3 regions of the Kitasatospora sp. NPDC042419 genome follow, and region 1 is predicted to be linked to each of the others. Evidence: riboswitches for the same ligand, from Rfam matches in the RefSeq annotation. Region 1 holds a riboswitch; each other region holds the start of a gene.
What was found. Region 1 has a riboswitch for cyclic di-AMP ahead of AC067J_RS07240 (M23 family metallopeptidase). Riboswitches for the same ligand answer to the same signal wherever they lie in the genome.
Positions count from the first base shown of each region.

Region 2: another riboswitch for cyclic di-AMP. It lies ahead of AC067J_RS22430 (LysM peptidoglycan-binding domain-containing protein); the one in region 1 lies ahead of AC067J_RS07240 (M23 family metallopeptidase).
Region 3: another riboswitch for cyclic di-AMP. It lies ahead of AC067J_RS12085 (transglycosylase family protein); the one in region 1 lies ahead of AC067J_RS07240 (M23 family metallopeptidase).

Region 1 covers NZ_JBWKAW010000003.1:26,185-30,337, forward strand. Annotated here, with positions in the region: gene AC067J_RS07225 (sensor domain-containing protein) at 1-96, opposite strand, end outside; gene AC067J_RS07230 (GNAT family N-acetyltransferase) at 212-805, opposite strand; gene AC067J_RS07235 (hypothetical protein) at 849-1,856, shown strand; gene AC067J_RS07240 (M23 family metallopeptidase) at 1,995-2,864, opposite strand; cyclic di-AMP (ydaO/yuaA leader) riboswitch at 2,877-3,035, opposite strand; gene AC067J_RS07245 (YiaA/YiaB family inner membrane protein) at 3,281-3,571, shown strand; gene AC067J_RS07250 (alpha/beta fold hydrolase) at 3,842-4,153, shown strand, end outside.
Region 2 covers NZ_JBWKAW010000011.1:264,121-268,273, reverse strand. Annotated here, with positions in the region: gene eno (phosphopyruvate hydratase) at 1-1,093, opposite strand, end outside; gene AC067J_RS22430 (LysM peptidoglycan-binding domain-containing protein) at 1,347-2,315, opposite strand; cyclic di-AMP (ydaO/yuaA leader) riboswitch at 2,321-2,468, opposite strand; gene AC067J_RS22425 (cytochrome P450 family protein) at 2,698-3,996, opposite strand; gene AC067J_RS22420 (SDR family NAD(P)-dependent oxidoreductase) at 4,085-4,153, shown strand, end outside.
Region 3 covers NZ_JBWKAW010000004.1:516,715-520,867, reverse strand. Annotated here, with positions in the region: gene AC067J_RS12090 (hypothetical protein) at 1-1,966, opposite strand, end outside; cyclic di-AMP (ydaO/yuaA leader) riboswitch at 2,330-2,526, shown strand; gene AC067J_RS12085 (transglycosylase family protein) at 2,513-3,904, shown strand; gene AC067J_RS12080 (hypothetical protein) at 4,132-4,153, shown strand, end outside.

The DNA of each region.
Region 1 (4,153 bases):
CTCCTCGGTCCGACGGGCGGCGACGTCGCGGCGGTCGTGCGCGTCGTACGGCTCGTACGCGTCGTACTCGCTGCGCTGCATGCTGTGGGTGCTCATGACGGGGTCTCGGTCCCTCGGGTCGGTCGTCGTGCGGCGTGTCCTGCTGACACCTGAAGCCTGTCAAAACGCCGCCCCGGCGGACATCCGGCTCCCCGGCGAACCGGGGGTGGGGTTATCCCCCCTCCCCCGGACGGGACCGCTCGGACCCGGGCCACTCGTCGGAGAGCAGCGCGTACAGGTACGAGTCGTGCCAGCGGCCGTGCAGCCAGAGGTCGTGCCGGATCCGGCCCTCCAGCCGGAACCCGGCCCTGGTCAGCACCCGGACGGAGGCCGCGTTGTCGACGTCCACCCGGGCCTCCAGCCGGTGCACCCCGAGCGGGCCGAAGGCGAGGCCGCAGAGCAGCCCGGTGATCTCGCCCGCGTAGCCCCGGCCCCAGGTGTCACGGCGCAGCGCGTAGCCGAGCGTGGCCGAGCGGTGGTCGCCGAGGCCGAGCGCGGCGTTGCCGATCGGGACGGCGTCGGCCGGGTCGTCGGCGCCGGCTAGCTCGGTGACGGCGAGCCGGTAGACCGTCCGCCGCTCCTGCTCCGCCTCCTCCAGGTACTGCTCGATCTGGTCGGCGCAGGCCTCGCGGTCGCGCGGTTCGAACGGCAGGTAGCGGGTGGCCTCCGGGTCACCGAAGACCGCGTGCAGCGCGTCGACGTCCTCGGGGGTGTGGTGGAACTCGCGGATGGCCAGCCGGGGGCCGGTGAGTCGGATGGGCACCATGCCTGCCGACCCTACCCGCGACCAGCGGTTACGGTTCGGAGTTATGGAAGACGAAGACCTGCGGCTCGCCCCGCGCACCAAGGCCGCCGAACTGCTCTCCTGGGCGGAGTCGGAGGGCCGCTCGCCGGTGCCCGGGGGCCCGCTGCGGGCGGTGCTGGCGCTGCTGGAGCTGGGCGGGGGCAGGATGCACGACGGCTGGCCCGAGCTGACCTCGGGTGCGGTCGAACACCTGCTGTACGAGCGGCTGCACCTGTACGTCCAGCCCGGGCCCGGGCAGGATCCACTGGCGTACGGCGCCGCGGTGCGGCTGCTGATCGACCACCAGCGGGCCGCGAAGCGGCTGAACGCCAAGCGGCAGGAGCGGCTGCACGCGGAGGCCGAGTGGCAGGGCGAGCTGGCGGCCGGGCTGCTGCGCCGGGCCGACCTGGTGACCTGGCCGCGGCTGTACACGCTGCTGCTGCGCGCGGCCGGGGTGGACACCGCCGACGGGGCGGCGGTGCGGTCCTGGCTGGAGGAGTTCGGCGGGCTGGCGGAGGAGGACCGGCTGGCGGCGTTCGCGGCGCTGGAGGAGGACGGCACGCTGGACCCGGTGGACGACGGGGGCTGGGGCGGCGGGACCAGGGAGCTGGCGGTCGGGATGGCCTCGGACGGTGCGCGGCGGCTGCTGGAGCAGGGGCTGATGCAGCGCAGCTACCGGAACCTGGAGGCGCTGACCGCGCTGGGCCGGCCGATGCCGGCGGAGCTGACCGGGGACTTCGGGGCGTTCGAGGAGGCGGCGGTCGAGGCGGCGCTGGAGCTGTCGGGCGAGTGGACGGTGCCGGGGCTGCCGCGGCTGCTGGTGGAGGAGTTCCCGGAGCTGGCGCCGGAGCCGGGGCAGGCGGAGATCGACGCGTACCTGGCGGGGCTGCCGGAGGAGCCGTCGGACGAGTCCTGGGACGAGCAGTGGGACGAGTCGTGGGACGAGGCGTCGCCGGACGCGTCGGAGGGTGCGTCGGGGGACGGGACCGGGGACGGGCCGGCGGAGCCGGTCACGGAGCGGCCCGGGGCCTGACGGATGCGCGGGAGCCCCGGCGCGGTCCTCGGTGGACCGGGCCGGGGCTCCTCGGCGTCCTAGGGGCCCCGGTGCCCGCCGGTCGGCCCCGGTGCTGTCCGGCGGCCGGCGGTGGCGGTGGCGGTGGGGTTCAGGGTGTCAGGGGGTGACGCCGCGCTGCTCGAACCAGCTCTCCGGGTCGACCGGGGCGCCGCCGCCGGGCCGGACCTCCACGTGCAGGTGCGGGCCGGTGACGTTGCCGGTGGCCCCGACCTTGCCGATCTGCTGGCCGGGGACGACCTTGCCGGAGCCCTTGATGATCGAGGAGAGGTGGCAGTACCAGATCTCGGTGCCGTCGGGCAGGGTCTCGACGATCCGGTAGCCGTAGGCGCCGGCCCAGCCGGCCGAGGTGATGGTGCCCTGGCCGACCGCGTAGACGGCGGTGCCGGTGTCGGCGGCGAAGTCCAGGCCGGTGTGCAGGTGGGCCCAGTAGCGGGCGCTCTGGCCGTAGTGGGCGGAGAGGTTGTAGTCGCGCACCGGCAGGTTGATGGCGGCGAGCTTGGCCTTCTCGGCCTCCTCGGCGGCGCGCTTGGCCTGCGCCTGCTGGGCGAGCTGGGCGGCGCGCTTGGCCTCGGCCTCCTGGGCGGCCTGCACCCGGGCGGTCTCCTCGGCGGCGGTGCGCTGGCTGTCGGCCTGCTGCTGGATCCGGGCCGCGAGGGCGAGGCCGGGGTCGGCGGTGAGGGCGACCGGGGTCTCGTCCGGGGTCTCGACGGCGGGTGCGGCGGCCGGGGTCGCGGAGGCGAAGCCGGTGGCGCCCAGGGTGGCGGCGACGGCGGTGACGCCGAGCAGCGGAGCGGTGCCGCGGGTCTGACGGGGCATCCGGTGCCGGTTGGTCTCCGCGGCCGGCGGAGCGGTCTCGTCGGCCGGGCCGCCGTACGGGCCCGAGTGGGCCGCGGGGCGGGGGTGGTCGAGCAGCTGGGTACCGGCGGAGGGGCCGGACGGGTGTGCCGGGGTGTGCGTCGACGCCACGGAGGCGCGCTCCTTTCCTTCCTTCGCGCCTACCGGGTTAGCTGACGGGTTCGGAGCAGGAAGGTCTCCTACGGCTGGGCCTGGGCCCGGCCGATTCACCCCAAGGAACGTGGTTCCCCGGCTCCCTGGCCTGCCCGGAGGCCGGCCGGCGGGATTAGGCGACGGCGCACGGTGCCGTCTGGGTACGGCGTTGAGGACCGCGCTGCGTTATCAAACGTTAATCCGAGAGGCCCCCGATTCCAAGCCATCCGTTGAGGAGGGCGGGATACGGCCCGGGCACCACGCGGCCCGATGGGCGTTTTGGGACGATTGACGACAACTGACACTACCGAACGTGATAGGACGTCAACGAACGGCCCCCCATCTGAGTACTTCTACTCATGTGCGGCCGGCGGCGGCGCGGCCATCCTGGCGCCATGAGCGCACCGATGCAGTCACGCACCACGGCCGCGTACTACGTCCAGGCCGTACTGTCCTTCACCCTCTCCGCCGTCGCCCTCGCGGTCGGGATCGCCTACCTCCCGGTCGAGCCCTGGACCCGGGCCTTCCTCGGCCTCGGCCTGCTCTACACCATCACCTCGGCGTTCACGCTGGCCAAGGTGATCCGGGACCGGCAGGAGTCCACCGACCTGGTCACCCGGGTCGACCAGGCGCGGCTCGACAAGCTGCTGGCCGAGCACGACCCGTTCAAGGTGGAGGGAGTCTGAGGCGCGGCCGCACCCCACGGGGCCGCCCAGCGCGGGGCCGCACCCCACGGGGCCGCCTCGCGGGCCCACCCCGGAACCCGCGCCGGCCCCCACCCCGGGGCCACCTCCGGAACCGCTCCGCCCGGAGGCCCTTCCGGAGCCGCCACCTCGGATCATGGTCGATAGCTTGACGGCTAAGGCTATTAGCCTTAGCTTTATGGCTATCGGCGCACTCGCCGACGACCCGAACCCGCGCGGCACCCGCCCCGCGGCGGACCGAGGAGGCCCACCATGACCGGCACCGTCCCCGTCACCCGCTACCTCGACCTCCCCGGCGGCCGGCTCGCCTTCGACGACTCCGGGCACGGCGAGGGCGCCCCCGTCGTCCTGCTCCCCGGGATGCTCGACAGCCGGGCCGCGTACCGGCACCTGCGGCCGCTGCTGACCGCCGCCGGCCACCGGGTGATCACCATGGACCTGCGCGGCTTCGGCGACTCCTCGATCGCCTGGGACGACTACTCGCCCGCCGCGATCGCCCGCGACACCCTCGCCCTGCTCGACCACCTCGGCATCGGGCGCGCCGTGCTGGCCGGCAGCTCGTAC
Region 2 (4,153 bases), on a different contig from region 1:
AGCGGTGCGACATCATGCAGCGGTAGCCGTTGCGCTGGGCCAGCTCGACGGCGTCCAGGGTCTCGGTCAGCGAGCCGATCTGGTTCACCTTCACCAGCAGCGCGTTGGCGGTGCCGGTCTCGATGCCGCGGGCCAGGCGGGACGGGTTGGTGACGAACAGGTCGTCGCCGACGATCTGGACCTTGTCGCCCAGCTTGTCGGTCATGGCCTTCCAGCCGTCCCAGTCGGACTCGTCCAGCGGGTCCTCGATGGAGACCAGCGGGTAGGCGGCGACCAGGCCGGCGTAGTACTCGATGAGCTCGGCGGAGGTGAGCGCCTTGCCCTCGAACTGGTAGGCGCCGTCCTCGTAGAACTCGGAGGAGGCGACGTCCAGCGCCAGGGCGACGTCCTTGCCCGGCACGTAGCCGGCCTTCTGGATGGCCTCGACGATGAGGTCCAGGGCCTCGCGGTTGGAGTCCAGGTTCGGGGCGAAGCCGCCCTCGTCGCCCAGGCCGGTGGAGAGGCCGCGCTCCTTCAGCACACCCTTGAGGGTGTGGTACACCTCGACGCCCCAGCGGACGGCCTCGGAGAAGGACTCCGCGCCGATCGGGGCGATCATGAACTCCTGGATGTCGACGTTGGAGTCCGCGTGCGAGCCGCCGTTGAGGATGTTCATCATCGGGACCGGCAGGACGTGCGCGTTCGGGCCGCCCAGGTAGCGGAACAGCGGCAGGTCGCTGGCCTCGGAGGCGGCGTGCGCGACGGCCAGCGAGACGCCCAGGATGGCGTTGGCGCCGAGCGAGGACTTGTCCGGGGTGGCGTCCAGGTCCAGCATGGCCTGGTCGATCAGGCGCTGCTCGGTGGCGTCGTAGCCCACCAGCTCCGGGCCGATCTGCTCGATGACGGCCAGGACGGCCTTCTCCACGCCCTTGCCGAAGTAGCGGTTCTTGTCGCCGTCGCGGAGCTCCAGCGCCTCGAAGGCACCGGTGGAGGCACCCGACGGGACAGCGGCACGGCCGGTGCTGCCGTCGTCGAGGCCGACCTCGACCTCGACCGTGGGGTTGCCACGCGAGTCGAGGATCTCACGGGCTACGACGACATCGATGGACGGCACGAGGCATCTCCTAGCGGAAGCAGGTTCGGCTGACGGTGGGTGCTGTCGGCCGGACGATTGCGGAGTCGTTACGACCAGAGCCTAACCGCACGGGCTCTCGGGGCCACGTCGGCCTCGGTCCCGTCTCAGCGTGTGGCACGGCTACCCACCGGTAGTTCACCTGGTTGCCCCACGGGAGGGGCCCGGATCCGGACGAAGGGGGACGAGCCCGGCCGGCCCCGCCCCCTCCGCCGGTCCGCCGGCCGAACCGGCGTCAGCCGAGGGTCAGCACCTGGCCGGGGACGATCAGGTCCGGGTCGGCGCCGACGGTGCCGCGGTTGCCGTCGTACAGCGCCTGCCAGCCACCGGAGACACCCTGGCCGGCGGCGATACCGGCGAGCGTGTCGCCGGCCTGGACGGTGTAGCCGTGGGCGGCGCGCTGCGGGGCGGCCGGGGCGCTCTGGGCGGCGGCCGGGCGGGCGTCCTGACCCGCGGCCTGGCCGGCGTACTGCTGGTAGACGCTCTGGTGGCTGGTCCAGTACCAGCCACCGTTGTTCTGGTACCAGAACACCTTCGCGTCGGCGTCCCAGCCGGACTTGCCGGAGAACGACGGGGCCTGGGCCTGCTGCTGCACCTGCGGCTGGGCCTGCTCGGCGGCGCGCTGCTGCACGTACTGCTGCGCCTGCTGCTTCGGCGCCTGCTGCTGCGGCTGGGCCTGCGGCTTCGGCGCGGCGTGCTTCGGGGCCTGCTGCGGCTGCTGGGCCGGCTTCGGCGTCTCGGGCTGCGGCGAGGCGTGCTTCGGCGCCGTCGGCTGCTGGGCCGCCGGCTTGGCGTCCGTCGAGGTGTCGACCGCCGCCGGGGCACCGCCCTTGCTCAGGCCCGCCTTCTTGGAGCAGACGGGCCAGGCGCCCGGGCCCTGCGAGGCGAGGACCTTCTCCGCCACCGAGATCTGCTGCGCCTTGGAGGCCTGGTTGGCCTGCGGCGCGTACGCGGTGCCGCCGAACGCCTTCCAGGTGCTGGAGGTGAACTGCAGGCCGCCGTAGAAGCCGTTGCCCGTGTTGATGCTCCAGTTGCCGCCGGCCTCGCACTGGGCGACCGCGTCCCAGGTGGAGACCGGGGCGGCGGAGGCGCCGGTGGCGCTCAGGATAGGCATCGCCAGGCCGACGCCGGCGACACCGGCAACGGCGATGGCCTTCTCGGTCTGGGTGCGACGACGGTGACGGCCGTTTCCAACGAACAGCATGAAGGGGTCCCTCTCCGCACGCCTGCGAGGTGAGCTGTCGGGTTCGGACCGGGAGGTGGCCCGGCCGCACGAGGCGGCTTCACCCCAAGCCGTGGGGACGGCAACAAACCTGGTTCCCCCGCCCCTGCCCAGGGTTCTGGTCGGTTTCCCGTAGCACGGCGGGCAGGACTCGGCGTTCCGTGCTCGGGGCTCGCAGCTGCGAACTCCAGGGAGAGTAGACAGATCTGCCGAGCAATCACAAGCTCATATCTTCGATATCACACGGAAATCACGCCGGGTGATCGATTGCCCACCAACGGAAGCGCTATGTCCGGGTTGATGGCGGTTCAGACCCCCGGCCGAGGCGGGTCGGAGGCCCTCCGTCAGCGTGTCGCGGTCCGCCTCAGCCACCGGAAGGGGCGTCGGCGGAAGGTCCGGAAGGGGCCTCCGTGGGCGCTTTCTCCGGAGTGAATTCCACCGGAAGTTCACGAAGTCCACGCATGATCAGACCACCTCGCCACCGCAGGTCCTCCGGGCCCGCGGCGAGCCGCAGATCGGGCAGCCGGGTGAGCAGGGTGGTCAGCGCGGCCCTCCCCTCCAGCCGCGCGAGCGGGGCGCCGATGCAGTAGTGGATGCCGTGCCCGAAGCCCAGGTGCGGATTGTCCGCACGGGCCAGGTCGAGGGTGTTCTCGTCGGCGAACCGCGCCGGATCCCGGTCCGCCGCCGCGAGCACCACCAGCACCGGGTCACCGACCGGGATCTCCACCCCGCCGATGGTCAGCGGGCTGGTCGCGAACCGCCAGGTCGCCAGCTCCACCGGCCCGTCGTAGCGGAGGAGCTCCTCGATCCCGGTCTCCAGCAGACCGCTCTCGCCCCGCGCGATCGACTCCTGGAGCAGGGCGCGCTGACCGGGGTTGCGCAGCAGGGCGTAGGTGCCGTTGCCGATCAGGTTGACCGTCGTCTCGAATCCGGCGAAGAGCAGGATGAAGGCCATCGCCGCGGCCTCGTTCTCGGTGAGGTGCTCGCCGTGGTCACTGGCCCGGATCAGCCCCGAGATCAGGTCGTCGCCGAGGTCCGCCCGCTTGCGGTGGATCAGCTCCGCGAGGTAGGCGCGCATCCTCTTCACCGCACGCCCCACGCCGCCGCGCTGGCCGCCGCCGTGCCGGATCATCATCCCGGCCCAGTCCCGGAAGTCGTCCTGGTCCTCGGCGGGCACCCCGAGCAGGTCGCAGATCGCATAGATGGGGAGCGGGAACGCGAACTCGTGGATCAGGTCGGCGCTCCCGCGCGCCGCGAAACCGTCGATCAGCCGGTCGGTCAGCTGCTGCACGCGCGGCTCGAACGCCGCCACCCGGCGCGGCGTGAACGCCTTCGACACCAGGCGGCGCAGCCGGGTGTGGTCCGGCGGGTCGATGTTCAGCAGGTGCGTCATCAGGTCGGCCTGGCGCTCGCCCGGGATGCCGACCCGGCCGGTGCGGTGCGCCTGCTCGCTGTGGTGCACCGGGTTCTTGGAGAGCCGGCCGTCCGCCAGCGCCTGCCGGGCGTCCGCGTACCGCGTCACCAGCCACGCCTCCACCCCGCTCGGCAGGGTGGTGCGGTGCACCGGCTCGTGCTCCCGCAGCCACGCGTACGCCGGGTACGGGTCTGCGGCGAACTCCCAGGTGAAGAGCGGAGGGCGGGCGGAGGCGGGCTGAACTGGCATGGGACGACGGTATCCCGGGCGTACGCCGGGCACGGCAGGCGTGAGTCTGGTCACCTGAGGGGTAATCCCTGTTGCGGAGGGTCAGGACGTGCCTACGATCCTCCGCAAGATGTCCGTGGGCGCCGGTGCGGAGCCGCCCACAGGGAGGAGCAACACC
Region 3 (4,153 bases), on a different contig from region 1:
CGGTGCCCTCCTCGTCCGGCTTCCGGACCTTGAGCACCTCGGTCTGCCCGGCCCGGCGCAGCAGGATGTTCTTCGGCCGCACCCCCTCCGGGTCCAGCCAGAGCTCGTTGCCGCCGAACTCGCAGTCCAGCACCAGCACGTCGTCCGGCTGGCCGTCCGGGGTGGCGCGGAAGGCGATCCCGGCCCGGCGGTAGCCGGTGAACCGGCTGCGGCCGAAGGTGACGGACTGTCCGGCGAGTTCGTGCCGGGCGGTGGAGACGGCGAAGTCGCTCTGTCCGGCGGCGTCGACCAGCAGCCCGTCGAAGACGGTGCCCTTGTCCCGGCCGAGCGAGTGCAGCGCCACTCCCCCGCCCGCGTTGCCGTACAGCACGCTCGCGGTGTAGTCGAAGTCGTTGAGGTAGGCGCCGTGCTCGATGCCCCAGCCGCCGTTGTGGTACGCGGCGAACTGGGTGACCACGTGGTGCTGACGGGCGTTGAGCCAGACGAAGATGCCGTCCTGCAGGTTGTTGTGGGCCAGGCAGCGCTCGAAGGTCCAGACGCCCTCGCTGTTCTCCGGCCACTCGAACCCGGAGGCCCCGGTGGCGCCCTGGACGCCGACGGCCACGCAGTCCACCGCCTTGCCGCCGGTGCCCGCGCCGAGGTTGAAGCCGGTCAGCCGGTAGGCGCGGGGGTTGGGTTCGAGCAGCGTGCGGGAGGCTACGCAGGACTCGTACACGATGTCGTCGGAGGGGCGCTGCGGGGTGCGGGTGTCCAGCGGCCCGTCCCACCAGTAGGCGTCCTCCCAGGTCTCGTGGCTGATGCAGCTGCGGAAGGTGATGCCGTGGCTGGCGTGCGGGACGTACGCGTGGCTGCCGGCGTCGCGGACGACCACGCCCTCGACCACGGTGCCGCGGGTGGCGTCGCCGAGCCGGTGGAAGTGGAGCCCGTAGCGGCCGAGGACGGCCGCGGTGATCGGGGCGGTGCCGTCCCGGCCCTTCCAGGTCTCCTTGGTGTCGGCGCGCGGACCGACCCAGCGCAGCGCGGCGTGCCGCACGTCGGCGCGCCGGGAGCTGGTGAGGTGGACGTGGGTGCGGCCCTCGGCGGTGCCCTCGACCCGGACGGTGCGGGTCAGGTTGAGCACCTCGGCGCCGACGGTGACGCCCCCTCCGGCCGCGACCCGGGGGTGGGCGTGCTTGAGCGGCGCCTCCAGGGTGACGGTGGTTCCGCTGACGGACCGGACGGTGACGAGGTCGTAGGCGGCGGCGAAGCCCTCCTGGTCGGGCGGGCCGGTCGGGGTGACGGCCAGTTCGTCGCCGGGGAGCCAGCCGGCGGGCGGGGCGGCCAGGTCGAGGGTGGTGTCGCCGGCCTTCAGCTCGCGGTCGGCGCGGATCCAGGCGGTCTTGGCGGCGCCGTCCAGCCGCAGGTGGCCGGCGCCGGTGACCCAGAGGCCGACGTCGGTGTCGACGACCTTCATGCCGTCACCCTGGAAGCGCCGCTCGTCGACGGCGGGGAAGCGCAGGGTGTGGGTGTGGGTGCCGTCGGGGGCGAGGGCGAGGGTGCCGCGGACCTCGACGTTGCCGGTGGCGGCGAGGGTGAGGGTGCGGTCGGCGGCGAAGGTGAGGGCGCCGGTCGGCTCCACGAGCAGCGTGCCGACGGCGGCGTCGGTGTCGAGCAGCACCCGGTCGGTGATCCGGACGGTGCTCTTCGGGCCGGGTACGGCTCCGCCCCAGCCGGCCGGGTCGGACCAGCGGCGGCCGCTCTGGTCGACGGTGGGCGCGGGGGCGGGCTGTTCGGGTGCGCCGCCGTCCGGGGCGGTCCCGGGCGGTGCGGCGCCGTGGCCGCCGGCCGCCCCCATCGGGTCGGCGCCCGCCGCGGGCGTTCCGGCGACGGCGGCGACCGGCTCGGTCGGGCCGCTCAGCGAGCGCCGGAGGACCTCCTCGCCGCTGACCGCCGCGAAGGCGGTTCCGACGGCGAGCCAGCGCAGCAAAGTGCGGCGGCTTACGGGAGTTCGAGGCGGTTCAGGTGGGATGTCCGCTCTGCGGTGCTTTGCCCTGCGGTGCGCTCCGCGCGGCCTGGCGGCCGGCCGGGCGGCGTCCGGGTCCTCGTCCATGGCCATCGGTGCGTAGCCCTCCCCCCAGACGGCTGCGTCGTCGCCGGCGCACTGCCGACGTTCTGAAGCATAGGCAGTTGCGTTGACCGTGACGGGCGTTGTGCGAAATCGGTCATTTCTGATCATGAAGGACAGCCGCCCACCACGGATTTCGAAAACAGTGATGCGTGTCACACATGTTTGCGGTTTGAACGCGGCTCTGCTTAACGTGCTCCCCGTTCGTGGCCACACGGACCCAGTTCATCCGCAACGCCGAGTCCTGCCGTCGGGTGCGCTGGAAGCACGAAGCACCACGGCAGGAGCGGGGGAACCACAGGTAGTTCGCCCAGGCCGGTCTCCGGACCGACCGGGGCTAGGGGTGAAGCCGCGCCCACAGCGCGGCCGGGCAACTCCAGCCCGAATCCGACAGCTCACCTCGCAGGCGTGGGAGAGGACCGCGTCTTCATGCTGCCCACCAACGGCACCCGCCTGTCCGGCCGTACCCGTCGCGCCATCGCCGCCCTCGGCGTCGCGGGCATCGGCCTCACCGTCCCCTGCCTCACCTCCGGCACCGCCTCCGCCGCCACCGTCGCCACCTGGGACAAGGTCGCCCAGTGCGAGAGCGGCGGCAACTGGAGCATCAACACCGGCAACGGCTTCTACGGCGGCCTCCAGTTCACCAGCTCCACCTGGTCCGCGTTCGGCGGCACCTCGTTCGCCCCGCGCGCCGACCTCGCCACCAAGGACCAGCAGATCGCGACCGCCGAGAAGGTGCTCGCCGTGCAGGGCCCCGGCGCCTGGCCGGTCTGCTCGGTCAAGGCCGGTCTGACCAAGGGCGGCACCCCGGCCGCCGTCGACACCTCGGCCGCCGCCAAGCCGGCCGCCCAGACCCCGGCCGCCCCGGCCCCGGCTGCCCAGACCCCGGCGCCGGCCGCCAAGCCCGCCGCCCAGCCGAAGGCCGCGCAGCCCGCCGCGCCCAAGGCCCCCCAGCAGCAGGCCCAGGCCCCCGCCGAGGCCCCCGCCTCCACCGACGGCGTCCGGCAGGGCGACCGCGGCCAGGACGGCCGGCAGTGGCGCCAGCAGGCCGGCCAGCAGGGCGGCTGGAACCAGGCCGACGACTACACCGTGGTCGCCGGTGACTGGCTCTCCTCCATCGCCGACAAGAACGACGTCCAGGGCGGCTGGGAGCGGCTCTACGAGCTCAACCGCGCCACCCTGACCGACGGCCCGCACAGCATCTACCCGGGCCAGCACCTGACCTTCGGCGACCGCGCCAAGGGCCAGGGCCAGAGCCAGGCCTCGGCCTCGGCCTCGGCCTCGGACGAGTCCGGCAAGGGCTTCGACTGGTTCAACCGCGCCAAGGACGCGCAGCAGGGCGCCGGCCAGGCCGCCGCGCAGACCCCGGCCCCCGCCGCCAAGCCGGCCGCCAAGCCGGCCGCCGGGGCCGAGACCCCGGCCCCGGCCCAGACCGCCACCGGCAGCATGGCCGCCGCCGTCTCCTTCGCCCAGTCGAAGGTCGGCCAGGCCTACGTCTACGGCGGCACCGGCAACGGCGGCTGGGACTGCTCCGGCCTCACCCAGGCCGCGCTGCGTGCCGCGGGCATCTCCGTCCCGCGCGTCGCCGCCGACCAGGCCGCCGCGTCCACCCACGTCTCGCTGGACGCCCTCAAGGCGGGCGACCTGCTGTTCTGGTCCAACAACGGCCAGGACTCCGGCGTCTACCACGTCGCGCTCTACATCGGCGACGGCAAGTACGTCGAGGCCGCCAACCCCAGCTCGGGCGTGCGGACCCAGACCATCGCCAACTGGGCCCCGGACTTCGCCGGCCGGGTCTGACCCAGGAGCGGGTCCGACCCTCTGACGGGTCCGACCCACGAACGCCCGGAGCCCCCGGGGAGGAGCGATCGGACTCCTCCCCGGGGGCTCCGGCGCGCCCCGCGCCGGACGCGGCCGCGCGGGAGCACGCCCCGGCGGGCCGCGGGCGGCCGCCCCGCCGCCGGGAGGTCGTGGTCAAATCCGGCCGCACCGGGCATGCTGCTGCTCTGCACCCGAGGAGGAGTCCCATGGCCCAGGTCACCGTCACGC